3 regions of the Rhizobium sp. RU35A genome follow, and region 3 is predicted to be linked to each of the others. Evidence: riboswitches for the same ligand, from Rfam matches in the RefSeq annotation. Region 3 holds a riboswitch; each other region holds the start of a gene.
The links. A riboswitch is a leader RNA that binds a small molecule or an ion and turns the genes downstream of it on or off. The one in region 3 is predicted to bind cobalamin.

Region 1 (7,690 bases), on a different contig from region 3:
AGGCCGGCGCGCAGATGCTCGATGATATCATCCCGCTGAAGGCGCTGGCGAAACTCAGCCAGAAGCTCCGTCATCTGTCCATCTGCCGTGGCCATGCGTGTCGTTTCCTTTTTTGCCGCTTCGACAGCATAGGCATTGCGCCGGTGGGACTTCATCTCCTATCTTTGCGTGAAACGGGCAAATATTGGGTCAAATGAACGACAAAATCATCAAGATTGACGCGATTGATCGACGCCTGCTGACGGCCCTGCAGCGCGACGGCTCTCTCTCGCAGCGCGATCTCGCCGAACAGGTGGGGCTGTCGCAAAATGCCTGCTGGCGCCGGCTGCAGCGGCTGCAGGAGGCGGGTGTGATCCGCGGCTCGCAGACCGCCGTCGATCTGCCGGCGCTGGGGCTGGATCTTACCGTGTTCGTGATGATCCGCACCCGCCACCATTCGCGCGAATGGGCGGAGAGCTTCCGGCAGCACGTGGAGAAGCTGCCGGAAGTCGTTGACTTTTATAGAATCGGTGGCGACTGGGATTATCTCCTGAAGGTCGTCACCAATGGCATGCGCGGCTATGATGCCTTCTACCAGAAGCTGATCACCGGCTTCGATTTTTCTACCGTCACCGGTTTCTTCTCGATGGAAGCGCTGATGCAGAACCGGCCAACGGACCTGACGCGGCTCTAAACCGGCGCCCGTCAGCCGGAAAGGGCGCCGGCCGTGGCGTGAAAGCGGATATGGCAGGTGCCATTTTCCTGACGCTCCACCGCGGCCTCCACGCCGAACACCTCGGCGATCAACCGCTCGGTCAGGACCTCCACAGGCGTTCCGAGCGCCACGAGACGGCCGGCCTGCATCACGGCGATGCGGTCGCAGAACAGGGCGGCGTGGTTGAGATCGTGCAGCGCAGCGATCACCGTCAGGTCCAGCCGGCGCACGAGATCGAGAATGCCGATCTGGTGGCGGATGTCGAGATGGTTGGTCGGCTCGTCAAGCAGCAGAAGGCGCGGCTCCTGCGCCAGCGCCCGGGCAATGTGCAGCCGCTGGCGCTCGCCGCCGGACAGCGTGTGCCAGCTGCGGGCGGCCAGATGCGTCATGTCCACCTGCGCCAGCGCACGCGCAACGATCGCGTCATCGCGTTCGGACCAGGGCTGGCCGAGGCCGAGATAGGGCGTGCGGCCGAGTTCGACGGCCTGCCGCGCACTCATCCGCTCAGCCGTCTCGGCCTGCTGCTCCACCAGCGCCAGCTTCTGCGCGAGATGACGGCGCGACAGGGCGGAGAGCGGCACACCGTCCAGTTCCACCGTGCCGCGGCGCGGGCGGCGTAAGCCCGCCAGCATGGCGATCAGGCTCGTCTTGCCAGAACCGTTCGGGCCGATGATGCCGAAAAATTCGCCGGGTTCGGCCGAGAGCGATACGCCATCGACGATGGTGGCGGGGCCGACCGCCCAGGTCACCTCCTTGGCAGCAAGCCTCACAGCCGCGTCCTCCTCTGGCTCATGATCACGGCAAAGGCCGGCGCCCCGAACAGGGCGGTCACCACGCCGATCGGCAGCACCTGACCCGGCACGATGATGCGCGAGAGAATATCGGCAAGAATCATGAACACGGCGCCGACGATGGCGGACGCCGGCAGCAGCACGCCGTGGCGCACACCCACCAGCATGCGGGTGGCATGCGGAATGACAAGGCCGACGAAGCCGATCGAGCCGACCAGCGCCACCATCACCGCCGTCATCATCGCGGTCACGCCGATCAGCAGAACATAGGTCCGGCGCACCGCAATGCCGAGCGAGGCGGCGGAATCGCGGCCGAAGGCAAAGGCATCCAGCGCGCGGGCCTGCGAGAAACAGAGCGCGAGGCCGACCAGCGCCGCCGGCAGCGCCAGCGTCACATCCGGCCAGCGCACGCCGGACAGATTGCCGAGCAGCCAGAACATGATGCCGCGCGCCTGTTCCGCATTGGCGGCCTTGGTCACCACGAAGGCGGTCAGTGCATGAAACAGCTGCGAGCCGGCAACGCCCGCCAGAATGATGGCCGCCGCCCCGCTTCCGGCCCGCCAGGCGAGCAGGCTGACAAGACAGAAGGCGATCAGCGCACCGGCAAAGGCGCCGAGCGGCAGGCCGACCAGCCCGCCGCCGATGCCGAGGATCGCGACCGACACGGCGCCCGTGGAGGCGCCGGCGGAAATGCCGAGCACGTAGGGATCCGCCAGCGGATTGCGCAGCAGCGACTGCAGCACCACGCCCGACAGCGAAAGCGCCGCCCCGCAGCAGGCGGCCACCACCACCCGGCTCAGCCGGTAGCTCCAGACGATGCCCTCATCGATGGGATCGAGCGGATAGGCGGCATGAAACAGCCGGTTCGCCACCGTCTTTGCCACCACGTCGAGGGGAATGGCCGTTTCGCCGATCGCCGCCCCCAGCCAGAGGGCGGTGGCGAGAAGAGCCACCGCAGCCAGCGTGAAGGACGCGCGGGTCGACAGGCGCCTCACCGTCACCGGCCAAGGCCCGATTTTGCAATGCCGTCGGCAAGCGCCTCGATGCCGTCGATGGTGCGCACTGTCGGGTTCATCGTTTGGGCATCGAGTTCCACCACATGGCCCTCGCGCACCGCCGGCATCAGGCTGGTCACCGGATCGGTCTTCAGGAAGTCCCGCTTGACGGCGATGTCATCGGCGGGAAAGCGGCGGCGGTCCATGCTGGCGGCCACGATCAGGGTCGGATTGGCGCGGGCAATGGTTTCCCAGCCGATCGTCGGCCATTCCTCGTCGCTGTCGATCACGTTGCGGATGCCGAGCGCCTGCATGATATAGCCCGGCGCGCCGTTGCGGCCGGCAACGAAGGGATCGGTGGCAAGCTTGGCGCTGGAAAACCAGAAGACGGCCGAGATGCCCTTGCCCGCCGCGGCAACCTTCGCACGGGCCGCCGCCTCGCGGGCCTTAAGCTCCGCCACCACGGCCTCGCCGCGATCCTGCACATCGAAGATGGCGGCGAGATCGCGGATCTCCTGATAGACGAGGTCCATGGTGAAGGCCTCGACGCGCACGCCATCGCCGCCGCCGGAATTGTCCTTGCCGATGCAATCGGCCGGCGAGGTGTAGACCGGTACGCGGAGATCCTGAAACTGCGCCACCGTACCGACCGTACCCTTCGGCCCGACATGCCATTGATATTGCACGGCGACCAGATCCGGGCGCGTGGCAATGACGCGCTCGAAACTCGGATCGTTGTCGGCCAGCCGCGGCACTTTTGCGTTGATCGCTTCATACGGCTTCAGCACCGGCCCCACCCAGACGGCAGTGCCGACCACGCGCTCGCCAAGGCCGAGCATGTAGAGAATTTCGGCGCTGTTCTGGCCAAGCGCCACGGCACGCTGCGGCGCCTTCTGGAAAGTGACGGCCTGCCCGCAATTCTGCAGGGTCAGCGGATAGCTGGTCGCCGCGGCGAAGGCGGAACCGGCGGACAAGAGACCGGCGGTGATCGAAAGGCCGAGAAAGCCTGTGCGCAGGCGCGATGCGAAAGCGTGGTTCATGATGTTGAAAAATCCCGGAAAGGCCAAGAAAGGCAGAGAAGAACAGTCAGCGGGGGCCATCAGCCGTGGCGCCGACAGGATAAGATCAGCAGTCCGGGGATTGCCGGAAAAGCGGGCGGGCATCCGCCGCCGCAAGGGTCAGTCATAACAGGCTCCTGTTCCGGGCATCCCCGCCCGTGACGTTGGACATGATCGATGGCAGGTCTCCTGGCTCACGGTTCAGCGCCTCTCATCTGCCTTCCCGCGCGGCTCAGGCGCAGTGGCATGATGCCTTCAGGCATCACGAGGATGATCGGCAACCGCTTACAGTTGCGGGGGCAGCCACGGCCTTGATCCCTTGAAAAAAGGACGCACCGTGTTCCCTATTAATCCCTCTGGCCGCGACCGGCGCCGAGGGAACCATCGGGCGGAGTTAATCCGGCGGAAGAGCCGGCGTCAAGCGCAAGGCTATGGCGGAAGAGGCAGGATGCGAAGTCATCGTCACTCGATACCCATGTAATGTAATATCATTACGAATAGCCTGTATGGGTTCGGATGTCCAGCGATCCATAATGCGCTTCAGGCAGATTGCTGTGGAAGGCCCTCCCGCCCACCTCACGGCAATACGCAAGCAGACTTGGCGGCATGACGAGGGGGAGGAAAAAGCCGAGCATGCATCATGAAATACGCATGTAATTCCGCGTTGTCGCGCAGCCCCTTTACACGCCATCAAGCGAAGTTTACCAGAGGATTCGGGGGATCTTCACGAAAGACCACGGTGCCTGCTGGCGCGCGGACAACAGTTTGCCTTGTTTTGCTGTTCATGCGGCGAAACGGGCCGGCTTGCCTCACCCAATCTGTGGCGGATGCAGGAGGCATTCAGGTTCGTGTCAGCTTTTTGAAGCACCAGCGGAGGTTCGCATGCAGGGCACCCCGATGTGCCGTTCGTGAAGGGTCAATTGCCTTGAGTTTCCATGTCTTCTTCGCCAGACGTCCGCGTCTTGGTAGCGTGACGCTCAGCATCATTGTCGCGCTCTATATTCTGGTGCTCCTCAACCAGACCTTCTGGTCGCAGTCGCTGACGGTGCTATCCGGCCAGCATGTGGCGCTGGCGGGTCTTGCCGTGGCCCTGACAGGGGCCTTCATCGCCTTTTTCGTCAGCTTCTCGGTCAAATACCTGATGAAGCCGCTGCTTATCTTCTTTGTGTTCATCGCAGCGGGAGCCGCCTGGTTCATGGATCAGTTCGGCGTCATCATCGATTCCGACATGATCCGCAATGCGGCCGAGACGACGAGCGCAGAAGCCGGCCACCTGATCACCGCCGGCTATCTCCTGCACATGGCGGTCTATGCCGTGCTGCCCTCTCTTCTGATCGCCTGGGTGCGCGTCGCCCATCGCACCTTCCCGAGGAAGGTGATGATGAATCTCGCAGTCATCGTGCCTGCACTGTTGGTCTTCGGGGCAGCCGCGCTGGCCAATGCCGGCACCTATGCCTTTACGATCCGCCAGAACCGGGAATGGTTTGCAACGCTCAATCCCTTCATGCCAATCGCAAACGCGGTCGCATACCTGGAGAAGCTGAAGCAGGAGCGTGGCATCGTGGTGCAGCCCTATGGCACCGATGCCAAGGTGGCCGATGGCGCAAAAGCGAAGGACCGCAAGCCGCGCGTCACCATCATCGTCGTGGGCGAGACCGCCCGCGGCTCCAATTTCTCGCTGGGCGGCTACGAGCGGCTCACGAACCCCGAGCTTGCCAAGCGCGACATCTTCTATTTCGACAAGGCGCAGAGCTGCGGCACGGCCACCGCCATTTCGGTTCCCTGCATGTTTTCGGGCCTCGGACGATCCGATTACAGCCATGCAGGCGCGCTGGAACGGCAGAACCTGATGGACGTGCTGGTGCATGCCGGCATCCGCGCCGAATGGTGGGACAACAATACCGGCAGCAAGGGCGTTGCCGCCCGCATTCCCTACAAGGAACTCTACCGCTCGACCGACAGCCGCTACTGCGAAAACGGCGAGTGCAAGGATGACATCCTGCTCGACCAGTTCGACGCGTGGCTGTCGTCCGTGACCGGAGACAGCGTGCTGGTGCTGCACCAGCTTGGCAGCCACGGTCCGGCCTATTATGCACGGTATCCGGATGCCTACCGCACCTTCCAGCCCGATTGCCGCAGTGCCGAATTCTCCAAGTGCCACCGGCCGGAGATCATCAACGCCTACGACAACAGCATCGTCTATACCGACCACATCCTCGCAACGATCATCGACAAGCTGACCGCCGTCGAGGGCAAGGTGTCGCCCAGCATGATATACATGTCGGACCACGGCGAATCGCTCGGCGAAAAGGGCCTGTTCCTGCATGGCGCCCCCTGGGTCGTGGCCCCGGAACAGCAGACGCACATTCCCTTCCTGCTATGGCTCGGAAAGGATGCGAAGGCCGGCATCGATACCGCCTGCATGGACAGGCGCAAGACCGAGCCGGTGTCGCATGACAATCTCTTCCACACGGTGCTTGGCCTGATGCATGTTCAGACCAAGGTACGTGAGGCCGAGCTCGACCTGACGGCAGCCTGTCCGCCGAAGCCGGCAAGCTGACAAACAAGCGCCCCCGGCCCGCCGCCTCGGCCTACTCCGCGGCGGCGGCGAGCTTTGACTGGCGCATGTCGCCACGGTCGCGGCTGTTGAGATGCCAGGAGAAGGCCTCTTCCAGCAGATGCGGCGTGTGGCCGCCGCGCGCGGATGCACGCTCGAAATAGCTGCGCAGCGCCTCGCGGTAATCGGGATGGGCGCAGTGCTCGATGATGCGTTCGGCCCGCTCGCGCGGCGCAAGCTCGCGCAGGTCCGCCAGTCCGTTTTCCGTCACGATGATATCGACGTCATGCTCGGTATGGTCCACATGCGGCACCATCGGCACCACGGAGGAAATACGGCCGCCCTTGGCAAGCGATTTCGTCACGAAAATCGAGAGATAGGCATTGCGGGCGAAATCGCCCGAGCCGCCGATGCCGTTCATCATGTGCGTGCCGTTCACATGGGTCGAGTTGATGTTGCCGTAGATATCGACCTCAAGCGCCGTGTTGATGCCGATGACGCCGAGGCGGCGGATCACTTCCGGATGATTGCTGATTTCCTGCGGGCGCAAAACCAACCGGTCCTTGTAGCGGCGGAAATCCGCATAGACGCGCGCGGCACAGGCCGACGACAGCGTGATCGACGAGCCGGAGGCAAAGCTCAGCTTGCCGGCCTCAAAGAGATCGAAGGTACTATCCTGCAGCACCTCGCTATACATGCGCAGGTGATGGAACGGCCCGTCGGCAAGGCCGGACAGCACCGAATTGGCAATGGTGCCGATGCCGGCCTGCAGCGGGTTCAGCGTCAGGTCCAGGCGCCCGAGGCGCACCTCCTCCTCGAAGAAGCGGATCAGGTGGCCGGCAATCGCGCTGGTCTCGGCATCGGCCGGCTCAACGGTCGAAAAACTGTCCTGCTCCTGCGTGATGACGATGGCGGCGATCTTCTCCGGATCGACCGGGATATAGGGCAGCCCTGCCCGCGTATCGCAGCCCACCACCGGGATCGCCTCGCGCGTCGGCCGCTTCGTCGGAATGTAGATGTCGTGCAGGCCTTCCAGATCGAGCGTCTGGCTGAGATTGATCTCGATGATCAGCTTCTTCGCCAGAATAGCGAAGCTTGCGGAATTGCCGATCGAAGTGGACGGAATGATGCCGCCATCCAGACGGATCGCGGCCGCCTCGATGATAGCGTAATCAATTGGTCCAAGCTGGTTCGAACGCAGATGTTCGACGGTTTCCGAAAGGTGCTGATCAACGAACATCACCTCGCCGCGGTTGATTGCGGCGCGCAGCGTCGGATCGGTCTGGAACGGCATGCGGCGGGCAAGCACATGGGCTTCCGTCAGCATGCGGTCGATATCATGGCCGAGCGAGGCACCGGTCAGCAGCGTGATCTTGAACGGGTCGGTCCTTGCCCGTTCCGCCATGGCGACCGGCACGGCCTTGGCATCGCCGGCGCGGGTAAAGCCGCTCATGCCGATGATCATGCCATCCTGAATGAGGCTCGCGGCCTCCTTCGGCGTGACGATCCGGTCCAGAAGGGAGGGGCGTCTGATGCGATCTTCCAGCATGGTCTTGTCCTGCGTTGTGTCCTGACGGTCCATCATGTTTTCCTCC
Region 2 (7,690 bases), on a different contig from region 3:
CATAGCCGGTGCGCCCCGCCGCTCCCGGATAATCCGGCATCAGGATGGTGAGGCGGCGCTCGGCCTTCGGCGTGGAGTAGAGATCGAGATGGCGCAGGATCCGGTCGGCGACGGCTTCGACGCGATCCGGCTCCGGCCGGTTGGCGAAACCGGAAAAGCCGGCCTCGCCGGCATTTTCCTGCTCCGCCTTGAAGGACAGCACGCCCGCCAGAATGCGCCCGTCGAGTTCCGGCAGCACCACATGCATCGCCAGATCCGAGGGGCCGAGACCACGCGGGCTTGCGGCCCAGGCGGCCCGCTTTGTCGTGGCGATTACCGTCTGGAACACCGGCACGCCGAGCCTGTCGAACAGCGTCCGGCCATCCGCGCCCGCATTGCTGGCAAATGCAGTGGCCGTGATCACGGCCGCCGGTTTCAGTCTCGCCAGCGTGTCGTGAAGCGTGTCCAGCGTCGCCGCGTCCTTGAGGCCGGGCACGAAGACGGGCAGCGGAAAGGCACCACGCGCGACAAGCGCTGTGCAGAGCGCATCGATCGGCGCTACATCGTCCGCGAGCAGCATGGAGCGGTAGAACAGAAGCGGCAGGATCGGCCGTCCCTCGGCTCCCGACAGCGCCCAGGCTTCGGACACCACTCCCCGTCCGGGACGATAGAAACCGAGCTTCGGCACGGCGGTGGCCGCCTGGGGCCGTGGCGCCTCGCCCCTTGCCAGGGCCTGCAGCGTTTCCGCCAGCCGGTCCAGATTGTCGGGTCCGCCCTCGCGGAAGAAGGAGAGCAGGCGATTGATTTCCCCTTGCGCCACCGTCGAGGCGGCCGAGAGGCGCTCGTCCGTCTCGCTGCACTCGCCCGGCAGCAGGATCAGCGGCAGGCCGCGCTGCCGCGCCACATGCGACAGTTCTTCCACGCCGTAGCGCCAGCGGTCGTAACCGCCGAGTACGCGCACCAGAAGGACTCTTGCATGCCGCGCCACCTTGTCGATCCACAGGTCGACCGACATCGGATGGCGAAGATCGGAGAGCTGGGCAAGCCGCAGCGAAAGGCCGCTCGCGCCGCGCCGCGCCCAGGCGGACGCGACACCGTTCAGGTCGCTGTCGGTAAAGGACAGCACCACCACATCGCCGGGCGTCTGGTTCAGATCGACCGGTTCGATCAGGTCGTCGAGCGACGCGGATGTGGTGGCGAGAATATGCATCAGGCGGCCAGCATCTTCCCGATCCGGTCGACATCGATGCCCTTTTCGCCGATCACCACGAGGCGCGAGCGGCGGTCCTCCGTCGCGGTCCAGGGACGGTCGAAATAGTGGTTGACGCGCGGCCCGACGGCCTGCACCAGAAGCCGCATCGGCTTGCCCGCCACTTCCACATACCCCTTGATGCGAAGCACCTTTTCCGCCTCCGTCACCGCCGCGATGCGCTGGCTGAGCGCTTCGGGGCTGGCGATCGCCGGCAGGTCCAGCACGAAACTGTCGAAATCGTCGTGCTCGTGGTCCAGTTCGTCGTCGTGATGGGTCTTGCGGTTCTCGATGTCGTCTTCCACGGCAAGGCCGAGGCCGATGAAGATTGCAGGATCGATCTGGCCGTTTTCGGAATGGACGATGCGCACGGCGCGCGGCAGGTGATCCTCCACATGCGCCCGCGCCTTTTCGAGATCGGCGGCCTGGAGAAGATCCGTCTTGGTCAGGATGACGAGATCGGCGCAGGCGATCTGGTCCTCGAAGACTTCCTCCACCGGGTCGTCATGATCGAGTGACTGGTCCTCGGCCCGCTGGGCGGCAAGCGCCTCCAGATCGTCGGCGACGCGGCCTTCGGCGAGCGCCAGCCCGTCCACCACGGCCACCACGCCATCGACGGTGACGCGGCTCCTGACGCTTGGCCACTGGAAGGCCTGCACCAGCGGCTTCGGCAGTGCCAGGCCGGAGGTCTCGATCAGGATATGGTCGACCTTCGGTTCCATCGCGAGGATCTTGTCGATCGCCGGCACGAAGTCATCGGCCACCGTGCAGCAGATGCAGCCATTGGCGAGTTCGATGATGTTGTCTTCCGGGCAATTCTCGACGCCGCAGCTCTTCAGAATCTCGCCATCGATGCCGACATCGCCGAATTCGTTGACGATCACGGCAAGGCGCTTGCCCTTGATGGTTTCCAGCGCATGGCGCAGCAGCGTCGTCTTGCCGGCGCCGAGAAAACCGGTAACGACGGTGCAGGGCACGCGGGAGAGCGAGGGGGTCATCGGGGCAGTCCTTCAGCTTTCAGGGGAGATGGAACGGAGCGGCGGAATGCGGGCAATCATGCCGCGCTTCAGCGTGTCCGGGCGGCCCTTCCAGGGCATCAGCCCGTCGGGGGATGTGGCAAGCAGGCGCGCGCCGGTCAACAGATCCGCCGCGGCCTCCGTCGTCAGGTCGCCGAAGACATAGGACCAGCCGTCCGCGCTCTGGATGCTGGCGCTCAGACCGCGCTTGCAGTTGGCAAGGCAGGCAACAGCGCGGATCTCGATCACGTCTCCGCCTTCGGCCGCCAGTGTCTTGGTGCGTTCGGAGAGGAGGGCGCCGTCGCGCGGCGCGTCGGCCGCTTCCTGGCCGCTGCGGCAGGTATCGCAGACATGCACCGTCACGCGCCGCGTTTCCTGTGCGCCACTCTGCTGCTCATCGTGTCGTGCCGTCAGATCCAAGATCCACCCCGGGTGTTCGTCATAGAGGGGTGCGCCCATGGCGGGGAAATGCCGCATGGTTCGGTAAGGTCCCTGCCGGAGCACCCCGCCCGGCTGGACTTGTCTTCCTCAACGGCAGGTCTCCTGGCTCGCGGGTCCTCGCCCGAACGCCGCCTTCCCGAAGCGTCTGCCTCAGTGGCCTGGTGCGTCGGGCGTCCCGCCCGTTCGGGCGGAAGCCGCTTACAGTTGCGGGGGCAGCCGTGGTTTTGGCGAGGATTGCCGCACCACGTTCCCTCTTAGCTTTCCCCGTTGCCGGGAAAAGACCGTTGCGGATTCACTATGCGCTTGCAGAACCGTGTGTCAATGGCGCATTGCCGCGCGCTTCCATTCGACTATAGTCCGCCGCTCGCGATGAAAATGCAGGACGAAACGCAAGGAGAGGTGTGGCCGATGAAGGAGATCGACGAGCGCGAGGCGGACCGTCATCGGCGTAAGATGGAGAACCGCAAGGCGGTTCAGGATGCCGAAGTGGCCTCAAAGACCCTCGAAAAGGGTCTCCTGATCATCAACACCGGACCGGGCAAGGGCAAGTCCACCGCCGCCTTCGGGCTGGCGCTGCGCATGCTGGGGCACGGACGAAAGGTCGCGGTGGTGCAGTTCATCAAGGGCGCCTGGGATACCGGCGAGCGCGTGGCCCTGGAGGCCTTCGGCGAGCGGGTGATCTGGCACACCATGGGCGAAGGCTTTACCTGGGACACGCAGGACCTGAAGCGCGACGTGGCCGCGGCCGGGCGAGCCTGGGAGAAGGCGAGGGAGATGATGGCGCTGCCGGATGTCGGGCTCGTCATCCTCGACGAACTCAACATCGCCTTGCGCTACGACTATCTCGATCTTAACCGGGTGATCGCCGATCTTGCCGCCCGCCGCGAAGACCTGCACGTGATCGTTACCGGCCGCAATGCCAAACCCGCCCTCATCGAGGCCGCCGACATGGTGACCGAGATGACGCTGGTGAAGCATCACTTCAAGGCGGGCGTGAAGGCTCAGGCGGGAATCGAATTCTGATGGAGACGGGCAGGGTTGCCAAGGCGCTGATGTTCCAGGGCACCGGCTCGGATGTCGGCAAGTCGCTGGTGGTGGCGGGGCTGGCGCGTGCCTTTACCTTGCGCGGTCTGAAGGTGCTGCCCTTCAAGCCACAGAACATGTCGAACAATGCCGCCGTCACCGAAGATGGCGGCGAGATCGGCCGGGCGCAGGCGCTGCAGGCCCGCGCGGCGCGCGCCGCCCTGTCCGTCCACATGAACCCGGTGCTGCTGAAGCCGCAAAGCGAGGTCGGTGCCCAGCTCGTCGTGCAGGGCCGGGTGGAGGGCAATGCGAAGGCTGCCGAATATCAGGAGATCAAGGCCCGCCTGATGCCGCGCGTTCTCGAGAGCTTTGACCGGCTTCGGGCGCAGGCGGATCTGGTGCTGGTGGAAGGTGCCGGCAGCGCCTCCGAGGTCAATCTTCGCCGCAACGACATCGCCAATATGGGCTTTGCCCGTGCCGCCGATGTGCCGGTGGTGCTGATCGGCGATATCGACCGCGGCGGTGTGATCGCCAGTCTCGCCGGCACGAAGCTGGTGCTGGAGCGTGAGGACGCGGCGATGATCCGCGGCTTCATCGTCAACCGCTTTCGCGGCGATCCGGCCCTGTTTGCCGAGGGCATGCGGATGATCGAGGGCTTTACCGGCTGGTCGCCGATCGGTCTGCTGCCGCATTTTGCAGAGGCTGTGCGGCTTCCGGCCGAGGATGCGCTGGCGCTGAATTCCGCCCCGGTCGCCAAGCCCGGCGCAAAAATCCGCATTGCCGTGCCGATCCTGCCGCATGTCTCCAACTTCGACGATCTCGATCCGCTGGATGCCGAGCCGGATGTGGAACTTGTCCGGGTGCGTCCGGGTGGCGTGCTGCCGGCTGATGCCGATCTCGTGCTGCTGCTCGGATCGAAGGCGACGATCGCCGATCTTCAGGCGCTGAAGGCGGCGGGCTTCGATATCGATATCGCCGCGCATGTTCGGCGGGGAAAGCCGGTGCTCGGCCTCTGCGGCGGTTACCAGATGCTGGGCAAAACCGTCGCGGATCCGGACGGGATCGAGGGCCCCGCCGGCGCCATCGAGACGGGCCTTGGCCTTCTCGATGTCGAGACGCGCCTGACCGGCGACAAGCGGCTGGAGGCGGTAACGGGCGAGACGGCCGACGGAAATTCCTTCGCCGGCTATGAAATGCATGTCGGCGAAACCTCCGGTCCGGATTGTGCCCGGGCCTTTGCCCGCGTGGCGGGGCGGCCGGAGGGGGCGACGGCGCCATCCGGCCTTATCAGCGGCACCTATGTGCATGGCCTGTTTGCCGATGACCGCCAGCGTTCCGCCTGGTTGACGCGGCTGGGCGGCGAGGCCTCGCGGCTTGATTACGAAGCGGGCGTCGAGGCGGTGCTGGACCGTCTGGCCGCCCATATGGAGCGGCATCTCGATCTCGATCGCCTGTTCAGACTAGCACGATAAAGCCGACGGCGAGCAGGCCGAACAGGATGATCAGCAGCTGGTCGGCGGTGCGGGAAAGCGTAAGCGCGCGGCGGATGTCGATGGCTGTCGCCTCGCGGCGGCCCCCTTCCCCCATCACGTGATCGTCCACCAGCACGCCGCCATAGACGCGCGGACCGGCAAGACCGAGGCCGAGCGCGCCGGCCATCGCGGCCTCCGGCCAGCCGGCATTGGGGGATTTGTGCTTTCCCGCATCACGGCGCACGGCCTGCCAGGCCGCTCGCGGCGCAGCACCGGGCGTCATGGCGGCCGCCGCGATGAACAGAAGCGCGGTAAGGCGCGAGGCGGGCAGGTTGACGAGATCGTCGAAACGGGCCGCCGCCCAGCCATAGGCGCCGTAGCGCGCATTCCTGTGGCCGATCATGCTGTCGGCGGTGTTGGTCGCCTTGTAGAGCGCTCCGCCTGGCAAGCCGAGCAGGCCGAGCCAGACGGCCGGGGCGGTGATGCCGTCGGAAAAGTTTTCCGCAAGGCTTTCGATGGCGGCGCGGCACACGCCCGCCTCGTCCAGCTGGTCGGGATCGCGCCCGACGATCATCGAAACGGCCTTGCGACCCGCGGTAAGTCCGCCGCTCTCCAGCGCGTCGGCGACCGCCCGCACATGGTCCTCCAGACTTTTCTGGGCGAGCAGGCTGGACGAGAAGAGGGCGACGACGAGGATGCCGAGCGGCAGCCACAGAAGCGCGCTCTCGATCACGGTCGCCGCCGTGCCCGTAACCGTCAGAAGGACGATGAAGGTTGCGACACCCAGAGCCTTGCGACGCGCGAAGGACTGGTCCAGCCGGTTGAAGCGGGTTTCCAGAGCCCCGATCAGCCGGCCGATCCAGATCACCGGATGGCCGATGCGATCGACCAGCCATTGCGGATAACCGAGAAGCCGTTCAATAACGAGAGCCAGGAAGGCGAGAGAGAGGGCCATGGGCGGGACTGACAAGCTGCAGGAGAGGCGGATGACTGTGTCCGGAGGCGCGATCGAGCATGGCGGCAACCTTCGCCGTGCGGAACAGCTGTTTCCGCAGGCGCCGGCGCCGTGGATCGATCTCTCCACCGGCATCAATCCGCACGCCTATCCTTTTTCGCCGCCGGCGGCCACCGCTTTCTCCCGCCTGCCGGAACCCGCCGATCTTGCGCGCCTGAAGGCATGCGCGGCAGATCTCTACGGCGCGCCCTCGCCGGCGCATCTGGCGGCCGCTCCCGGCACGCAGATCCTGTTGCCGCTGCTGATCGAGGCGGTCTTCGGCCGCACTGCGGCGGGCGGCAAGCGGGCCGCGATCCTCTCGCCGACCTATGCCGAGCATGCACATATGGCGCGCCTTGCCGGCTTTGCGGTTCACGAAACGGCGGATCTTTCCGCTCTCCAGGCGGCGGATCTCGCCATCGTCGTCAATCCGAACAATCCGGACGGGCGCATCGTCGCACGTGATGACCTGCTGGCGCTCGGCCGGCATCTTGCGGCAAAGGGCGGGCTGCTGGTCGTGGACGAGGCCTTTCTCGATGTGATCGATCCGCAGGCTTCGGTCGCAGGCGCGGTGGATGAGGGGATCGCCGTGCTGCGCTCCTTCGGCAAGTTCTATGGGCTGGCCGGCGTTCGCCTCGGCTTTGCCGTGGCAGCCCCCCCTGTCGCTGAGCGGCTTTGCGCGCATCTCGGGCCCTGGGCGATCCCCGGCCCGACGCTCTCCATCGGCCTGGAGGCGCTGTCTGACCGCGTCTGGCAGGCGGGGATGCGCGTGCAGCTTTCGCAGGAGGCAGCGCGGCTCGATGCTCTGCTGGCCGGGGCCGGGTTTGCCGTGTGCGGCGGCACGCCGCTGTTTCGCTATCTGCGCCACCCGCGCGCTGGTGCCCTGTTCGAGCATCTGGGGCAGGCGGGCATTCTGGTGCGCCGCTTTGCCGAGCGGCCGGATTGTCTGCGGGTCGGGCTGCCACGGACGCAGGAGTGGAAACGGCTGGAAACCGCCCTCTGCTCAGAAAACTGGCATTGTTGAAGCCTGCAAGAAAGGTTTGCATTCTGTCGCTGCTGGGATAGGGTCCGGGCCATCCATGATTGTCGCATGCAGGTGAAATCCGATGTCCATGAGCAGCAACCTTCCCGAAATCTTCGATGCGGTCGACAGAAAGCGGGAGGTGTTCACCGAATTGGCGGACCGGGTCTGGGCGACCCCGGAAACCTGCTACATGGAAGAGGAATCGGCGGCCGCACATCGGGAAATGCTGGAAGCGCAGGGTTTTCGCATCACCGAAAACGTCGCCGACATTCCGACCGCGCTGATCGGCGAGGCGGGCGAGGGCGGCCCGGTGATCGCCTTTCTCGGCGAATATGATGCGCTGGCGGGGCTCAGCCAGAAGGCGGGCCTTGCCCATCACGAGCCACTGAAGGCCGGGGCCAACGGCCATGGCTGCGGCCACAATCTCCTGGGTTCCGCCTCGCTGCTGGCCGCCACCGCACTGAAGGACTGGCTGGAGGCGACCGGCATGCC
Region 3 (7,690 bases):
CTGCCGCTCGGCTCGCTGTCGGGCGGCAACCAGCAGAAGGTGCTGCTGGCCAAATGGCTGCAGACGAAGCCGCGCCTGCTTCTCCTGGACGAGCCGACGCAAGGGGTGGATTTCGGCGCCCGCCAGCAGATCTTTTCTGCCCTCGACCGGGCCGCCCGCGACGGCACTGCCATTCTCTGCGCCTCGACCGATAACGAGCAGCTGGAGCAGATCTGCGACCGTATTCTCGTCTTTGCCCGCGGCCGTCCGGTGGTGGAGCTGCGCGGCGCGGAGATCACCCGCAAAGCCATCACCGAAGCCTGTTTCTACAGCGAAAGCCAAACCGCGGAGGCCGCAGAATGACGACCCTCGAGATGTCCGCCAAACCCGCCGCACCGGTTCGTGCACCACGCATCAACCTCAAGCAGGAGGGGGAACGCTTTGCGCTGGTCGGTGCCTGGCTGCTGCTGATCGTGATCTTCGGCATCCTGATGCCGGATTCGTTCCTCAGCTGGCGCAATTTCTCCACCATGTTCGGCTCGCAGGCCGTGCTGGTGGTGCTCACGCTCGGCATCATCATTCCGCTGACCTCGGGCGACTTCGATCTGTCGGGCGCCTCGACGCTGACCATGAGTTCCATGCTGATCGGCGTTCTCAACGCGCGTGATGGCTGGGGGCTCGCACCGACGCTCGTCATCGCGCTGGCGAGCGGGCTTGTGATCGGCGCGGTCAACGCCTTCTTCGTGCTCTATTTCCGCATCCACTCGCTGATTGTCACCCTCGGCGTCGGCACCTTCGTCAATGGTCTGATCCTCTGGATCAGCAAGTCGCAGACCATTTCGGGCGTCTCCATGTCGCTGGTGGAATGGGTGATCATCAACCGGCTGTTCGGCATTCCGCTCGCCTTCTTCTATGCGCTGCTTCTGGCAGCCGTGATCTGGTATGTGCTGGAATATACGATTGCCGGCCGCCGGTTGCTGTTCGTCGGGCGAGGACGCGAGGTGTCGCGCCTCAACGGCATTCCTGTCGATCGTGTCAGGGCCATCTCGTTCATCATCTCGGGGGTAATCGCGGCCCTTGCCGGCGTCTTCTATGCCGGCATGACCGGTTCTGCCGATCCGCTCTCAGGCCTCAATCTGCTGCTGCCGGCCTTCGCCGCCGCCTTTCTCGGGGCAACGACGATCTCGCCCGGACGGTTCAATGCCTTTGGCGCGGTGATCAGCGTCTATTTCCTCGTCACTGGCATTACCGGGCTGACCATGCTGGGCGCGGATGCCTATGTGCAGAACCTCTTCTATGGCGGCGCGCTGGTCATTGCCGTGGCGCTCAGCCAGCTCGTGCGCAATCGCCAGCCGCAGGAGTTCAGCTGATGGATGGCCAGGATATGCTGCCGGACCGGCTGGTCCGCGCCTTCTGGGAGCGCCCGGCCAACGCGGCGGAGGACATTGCCATGCGCGGCGAGATCGGGCGCGATGCGCCGGCCATCGGCGCGCATGCGCTTGCCCGCGACGGCGCGCTGTTTTCGGTCGAGCCTTCCCATTTTACGGCCCTGATGTTGCGGGAGGCCGGACGTGAGCGTTGACACGCCCTCCACGCTGACCGTGGCCGCTGCTGCGATCCGCAACCGCACCATCTCCTCCGTTGAACTCACGCAGGCCGCGCTGGAACGGGCTGAAGCCAGCCAGCCACGCCTCAACGCCTTTCTGTCGATCGATCACGAGCATGCGCTTGATCGTGCCCGCGCGGCCGACCGGGCACTCGCCGCGGGGCACGTGCCCGGGCCCCTGCATGGCGTGCCGCTGGCGCACAAGGACATGTTCGATGTCGAAGGCCGTATCACCGGCTGCGGCTCGCGCATCCGTGCGGGCCACGTGGCGAGAGACACATCGACCGTGATGGCGCGTCTCGAGGCGGCCGGCAGCCTCTCCATCGGGCGGCTCAACATGTCCGAATTTGCCATGGGGCCGACGGGGCACAATCATCATCATGGGCGGGCGATCAACCCGATCGATCCGGCGCGCGTGACCGGCGGTTCGTCCAGCGGGTCGGGGGCTGCCGTCGGCGGCGGTGTGGTTCTCGCGGCGCTCGGCTCCGATACGGGTGGCTCGATCCGCTTGCCGGCGGCCTGCTGCGGAACGGTCGGCATCAAGCCGACGCAGGGGCGCGTCAGCCGTCACGGGGCGATGCCGCTCTCCTTCTCGCAGGATTGCATCGGTCCGCTTGCCGCAAACGTCGAGGACGCCTGGCTGATGCTGTCTCTGATCAGCGGGCCGGATGGCATCGATCCCACCTGCATGGCCGCGCCGCTCGGGTCGCTGTCGGAGGATTTGTCCAGCCTCCGGATCGGTCTTGCGACGGGCGCCTTCACGCAAAGTCTTTCTGCGGATGTTGGTGGCGCGATGCAGCAGGTCGCGAACCTCCTCGACAAAGCGGTGAAAGAGGTGCGCGATGTCGCGCTTGGCGCGCTGGAGGCGGTGACGGAGCTTGCCAATGCGGTTGCCATGACCGAGGCGGCCGCCGTACATTTCGACGGCATGCGCGAGCGTCCGGAGGATTACGGACCGCAGGTGCGCATGCGGATTTCGCAGGGGCTTGCGGTTCCCGGTCCCGTCTATGTCCGGGCGCTGCAGATCCGTGCCGTCATGCTCGCCCGCTTCCTCGATGAGGTCTTCGGCGTCTGCGATGTGCTGATGCTGCCGGCCATGCCCTTCGTCGCGCCGCTCGACCGCGAGGTCGATGTGGGGGCCGGACAGCGGATGAACGAGGTGGTGAGCGCGATGACCTCGCTCACCCGGCCCTTTTCCTATCTCGGCCTTCCGGTCGTCACTCTGCCGGTGGCTGTCGGTCGTGAGGGGATGCCGGTTGCGATCCAGCTGGTCGCCCGCCCCTGGCGGGAGGATCTGGCAGCCTCGGTGGCGCGGCATCTCGAACATGCCCTTGCCCTCTCCGCCTTCCATCCATCTCAAGCATCCCCCACGGCCGCCTGAGGGCAGGCCAGGTTTTCAGGAGTTGTCCGATGAACGCCATCCAGACTGCCAGCCTCGAAGGGGCCGCGACGATCGATCCGGCTGCGTTCCGCAATGCCATGGCAAGGCTGGGCGCCGCCGTGCACATCATCACGACCGACGGCGTCGCCGGCCGCGCGGGTTTTGCTGCAACCGCGGTGTGCAGCGTGACCGATACGCCGCCGACCCTGCTTGTCTGTCTCAACCGGTCCAGTTCGGTGTTTTCCACGTTCGAGGCCAACGGCGTGCTGTCGGTCAACACCCTTGGTCCGGGACATCTGCGGCTGTCTTCCCTGTTCGGTGGCAAGACGCCGGTGGAGGAGCGATTTGCCGCTGCCGATTGGGTAACCGGAGACACCGGTGCGCCGGTTCTGTCCGACGCCGTGACCTCCTTCGATTGCCGTGTGGCAGAGGCGGTCGATGTGGGCACGCACAAGGTCCTGTTCTGCCGTGTCGTCACGCTGCGGGCCGGCAGCACGAACGAAGCACTTGCCTATTACCAGCGCGCCTATCACGTGCTTGGCGAGGCAAGCCGGGTTCCGGGCTGAAACTGCCGGGTGAAGGCGATACGAGATTGTCGCAATCCCTTGTTGCCAAGACCCTGCCGGCAACGATAACATCCCCGTGATGGTCCCGGCCTTCCTCAAGGGAAGCCGGGTTAAATGGGAACATGGTGGGGCGCCTCAAGGCGCCGAAACCATGGCTGCCCCCGCAACTGTAAGCGGCGAATGACGTCCGGATGCCACTGGCTTCAAGAGAGCTGGGAAGGCGGGCGAAGTGAGGAACCGCGAGCCAGGAGACCAGCCATCGGAGCCGGGCGGAGACGCCTTTTTCATTTTCCAGCCGCGCGGTGGGCGCGGACAAGAGGGACCAAGATGCATATCGAACCAGGCGTCGTTGACGGCGCAAAGATCATTCTCAGCTATGCCACGGCGGCCGTGGGCTTCGGCCTGACGGTGAAGATGGCGGCAGACGGCCTGCGCGACAACGGCGGTTTGCCGGCGCTTGCGCTGCGCAGCCTCGCCACGACCGCGCTGGTGTTCTGCTTCTTCGAAGTGCTGCCGCATCATCCGGTCGGCGTTTCGGAGGTTCACCTCATTCTGGGCTCGACCCTTCTGCTGCTGTTTGGGGCCGGCGCTGCGGCGATCGGACTGGCGGCTGGCCTCCTGTTGCAGGGCCTGTTCTTTGCCCCGTTCGATCTGCCGCAATACGGCATGAACGTGACCACGCTGCTCGTGCCGCTGTGGGGCATCAGCCTGCTGGCCCGGCGCATCATTCCCCGCCGCACCGCCTATGTGGATCTCAGATACGGCCAGGCCCTGGCGCTCTCGACCGCCTATCAGGGCGGCATCGTGGCCTGGGTCGCCTTCTGGGCGCTTTACGGCCATGGGTTCACCGCGGAAAACCTCGGCAATGTCGGTGCCTTCGGCCTTGCCTATATGAGCGTCATCCTGCTCGAACCGCTGATCGATCTCGCGGTGCTGGCGGCGGCCAAGTCGCTCAGCCGATTCAGCCGAGGCCCGCTGTTCAACATCCGTCTGCATCAGGCGGCCTGATCGTCTTTCGCAACAGCAATACAGATGCCGCGCGTGACACTGTCTGCGCGGCATTTTTTAATGCTTTGGCGTCGATCCCGTCAGGGTGTCGGCACGGCCAGAAAATCGTCGCGGCGCGGCGTGAAGCAATCGATGAGTTCCCCGGCCTCCAGGCACTGGCAGCCGTGCTCGACATTGCCGGGAATGACGAGGCTGTCGCCCGGGGCAAGCTCATAAGGGACGCCATCGCGTAAGAAGCGGAACCGGCCGCTCGCCACATAGGTGGACTGCACGTGCGGATGCTTGTGCAGCTTGCCTTCCGCGCCGGTCTCGAACCGGAAGGAGACCACCATCAGGTCGGCATTTTCGGACAGGACCCGGCGGTGCACACCGGCATCGGGGGAAACGGTCGGATAGGTGGGAAGGCTCATCGGGATCCTCGTGACTGATGTCTTTCTTGTCATACAAGATGAACATGCTATCTGACAAGATGGTCACTCGGCCTCTTTCCAACCTTGTCTTTGCATTCCGCAGAGGCAGAGAGGCGCGCGATGTGCCGTCAAATCCGTCGGCCTGCCTCTTTCTCGGGCTTGCATCATTTGTGTCCAGATTATGGCTTGACACCCTTCGCAGATGATGGCTGGATTGAACCAATCTGAAATTGGTTCCGAAAATGGTTCAGCCCCAAAGCCATCCCGACAATGCCAATTATGCGCTGGAAAAGCTGCGCGAGCTGCTGCGCGTCGGGGGCTTCGGGGTGGACGGCAAGCTGCCGACGGAGCGTGATCTCGCGGAGCGCCTCGGCGTCGGCCGGCGTGCCGTGCGCCAGGCCCTGGAAGTGCTGGAAGCTGAAGGCGAAGTCTGGCGTCGTCAGGGTGCCGGAACTTTCGTCGGGCAGAAGCCGGACGCGCTTTCGGCCGATGTCGGCGCCATCGTTGCCGGAACCGATTTCATGGAGATCATGGAGGTGCGTCTGCGCATCGAGCCGCAGCTGGCGCAGCTGGCGGCGCTGAGGGCCAGAGCGCCGGAATTGGTTCGCATGCGCGAACTGGCACGCAAGATTCGCGAGAGCGACAACGCCGATGCACGTGAACTCTGGGATGGTGCACTTCACCGGCAGATCGCCCAGAGCGCGCGCAACCAGCTGTTCCTGAGCATCTTCGACCTTATCAACCACGTGCGGCAGGACGAGGCGTGGCAGGCCATCCGCGAACGCGCGCGCAGCGGCGATGCGGTGAAAATGGCCTATGCCCAGCATGAGGACATCATCGATGCCATTGCCGCGCGCGATCCCGCGCGGGCAGCCGAAACCATGCGCCGGCACCTGCTGATGCTGCAGGAGCGTCTCATCCGCGAGACCTCCCATGACGGACAGGATGCTGCCATGCCGCCGACCGGTGAACCCGTTTTGGCCTGAGATTGCGGCGGGCGCGCGCGCCCGTCGATTGGGGGACGCCGGAGGTTACAAGCCGGCACCAGTGAAAGAGACACGGATCGATCAGAGGAGAATGATCATGAACGGATTTTTGCGCCTGACGACGGCGCTTGCCTTTGGCGTGTTGACGGCTCTGCCGGCTGCCGCTGCAGACCTGAAGATCGGCCTGCAGGATGATGCCGATGTGCTGGACCCGGCCCAGTCGCGCAGCTTCGTCGGCCGCATCGTCTATACCGCGATGTGCGACAAGCTGGTCGACGTGTCGCCGGACCTCAAGATCGTGCCGCAGCTGGCGACTGGCTGGAAGTGGTCCGATGATGGCCTGAAGCTGGTCATGACGCTCCGGGACGGCGTGAAGTTCCACGACGAAACCACGATGGATGCCGCAGCCGTCGTCGCCACCATCGAGCGCAACCTGACGCTGCCGGAATCGCGTCGCAAGAGCGAGTTGTCCTCTGTCGCCAAGGTTGAAGCGACCGGGCCGCTGGAGGTGACCTTCACGCTGAAGCAGCCGGATGCCACGCTGCTGGCCCAGCTCTCCGACCGCGCGGGCATGATCGTCTCGCCGAAGGCCGCCAAGGAACTTGGTGCCAATTTCGGCTCGAAGCCGGTTTGCGCCGGTCCCTTCAAGTTCGTCGAGCGCGTGCAGCAGGACCGCATCGTGCTGGAGAAGTTCAAGGATTACTGGAACAAGGACGCCATCTTCATCGACAAGGTGACCTACCTGCCGATTCCGGATTCCACCGTACGCCTTGCCAACCTGCGCTCCGGCGATCTCGACATGATCGAGCGCCTGGCGGCGACCGACGCCCAGTCGGTCAAGGGCGATGGCAAGCTGAAATACGAGGCCGTCGTCAATATCGGCTACATGTCGCTTTATGCCAATGTCGGCAACGGCGCGCGCGCCAACAACCCGTTCGGCAAGGACAAGCGGCTGCGTCAGGCTTTTTCGCTTGCCATCGACCGCGAAGCGCTGATGCAGATCGTCTATGAAGGCACCGCCGTTGCCGGCAACCAGCCCTTCCCGCCGAACAGCCCCTGGTATGACAAGAACATCCCGGTGCCGGCCCGTGACGTCGCAAAGGCCAAGGCGCTCGTCAAGCAGGCCGGTTTCGACCGCGTCCCGGTCGAGATGCAGGTGCCCAACAACCCGGTTGCACAGCAGATGATGCAGATCGTCCAGTCGATGGTCGCCGAAGCCGGCTTCGACGTGCAGCTGAAATCCACGGAATTTGCCACGCTGCTCAACGAGCAGACGGCCGGCAATTACCAGCTCAGCCGCTCCGACTGGTCAGGCCGTGTCGATCCGGATGGCAATATCCACCAGTTCGTCACCTGCAATGCGGGCCTCAACGACACGAAGTACTGCAATCCCGAGGTCGACAAACTGCTGAACGCGGCACGCGCCTCGACGGACGAGACGGTGCGCAAGCAGAAGTATGATGCCGCCGCGGCCATCCTCAACGATGACCTGCCGATGATCTATCTCGGCCACCAGTCGTGGATCTGGGCGATGAAGAAGAGCGTCAGCGGTTTCGTGCCCAATCCCGATGGCATGATCCGTCTGACGGGAATGAAGAAGGAAGGCTGAGGTCTTCCCGGGTGCCGCGGAGTTCAGCCCGCGGCACCCCCTCCGCTCTATCCCTGAAAAGGAAGGCGCATGCCTGTTTTCATCGCAAAGCGTCTGCTGGTCGCGCTTCCGACGCTGTTGATCATTTCCATCTTCGTCTTCTCCC

Region 1: another riboswitch for cobalamin. It lies ahead of F3H95_RS11315 (ABC transporter substrate-binding protein); the one in region 3 lies ahead of F3H95_RS10425 (energy-coupling factor ABC transporter permease).
Region 2: another riboswitch for cobalamin. It lies ahead of F3H95_RS15670 (DUF1636 domain-containing protein); the one in region 3 lies ahead of F3H95_RS10425 (energy-coupling factor ABC transporter permease).

The regions. Positions count from the first base shown of each region.
Region 1 is NZ_FTMR01000004.1:155,337-163,026, forward strand. Features, by position in the region: gene F3H95_RS11295 (aminotransferase class V-fold PLP-dependent enzyme) at 1-95, opposite strand, end outside; gene F3H95_RS11300 (Lrp/AsnC family transcriptional regulator) at 194-673, shown strand; gene F3H95_RS11305 (ABC transporter ATP-binding protein) at 685-1,464, opposite strand; gene F3H95_RS11310 (iron ABC transporter permease) at 1,461-2,486, opposite strand; gene F3H95_RS11315 (ABC transporter substrate-binding protein) at 2,483-3,496, opposite strand; cobalamin riboswitch at 3,700-3,939, opposite strand; gene F3H95_RS11320 (phosphoethanolamine--lipid A transferase) at 4,464-6,098, shown strand; gene F3H95_RS11325 (acetyl-CoA hydrolase/transferase family protein) at 6,130-7,644, opposite strand.
Region 2 is NZ_FTMR01000006.1:302,067-309,756, reverse strand. Features, by position in the region: gene cobN (cobaltochelatase subunit CobN) at 1-1,189, opposite strand, end outside; gene cobW (cobalamin biosynthesis protein CobW) at 1,189-2,226, opposite strand; gene F3H95_RS15670 (DUF1636 domain-containing protein) at 2,239-2,607, opposite strand; cobalamin riboswitch at 2,760-2,986, opposite strand; gene cobO (cob(I)yrinic acid a,c-diamide adenosyltransferase) at 3,094-3,708, shown strand; gene F3H95_RS15660 (cobyric acid synthase) at 3,708-5,180, shown strand; gene cbiB (adenosylcobinamide-phosphate synthase CbiB) at 5,164-6,135, opposite strand; gene cobD (threonine-phosphate decarboxylase CobD) at 6,167-7,198, shown strand; gene F3H95_RS15645 (M20 family metallopeptidase) at 7,281-7,690, shown strand, end outside.
Region 3 is NZ_FTMR01000003.1:421,296-428,985, forward strand. Features, by position in the region: gene F3H95_RS10400 (sugar ABC transporter ATP-binding protein) at 1-342, shown strand, start outside; gene F3H95_RS10405 (ABC transporter permease) at 339-1,349, shown strand; gene F3H95_RS10410 (hypothetical protein) at 1,349-1,561, shown strand; gene F3H95_RS10415 (amidase) at 1,551-2,966, shown strand; gene F3H95_RS10420 (flavin reductase) at 2,996-3,532, shown strand; cobalamin riboswitch at 3,596-3,808, shown strand; gene F3H95_RS10425 (energy-coupling factor ABC transporter permease) at 3,860-4,540, shown strand; gene F3H95_RS10430 (cupin domain-containing protein) at 4,621-4,950, opposite strand; gene F3H95_RS10435 (FCD domain-containing protein) at 5,193-5,936, shown strand; gene F3H95_RS10440 (ABC transporter substrate-binding protein) at 6,034-7,545, shown strand; gene F3H95_RS10445 (ABC transporter permease) at 7,615-7,690, shown strand, end outside.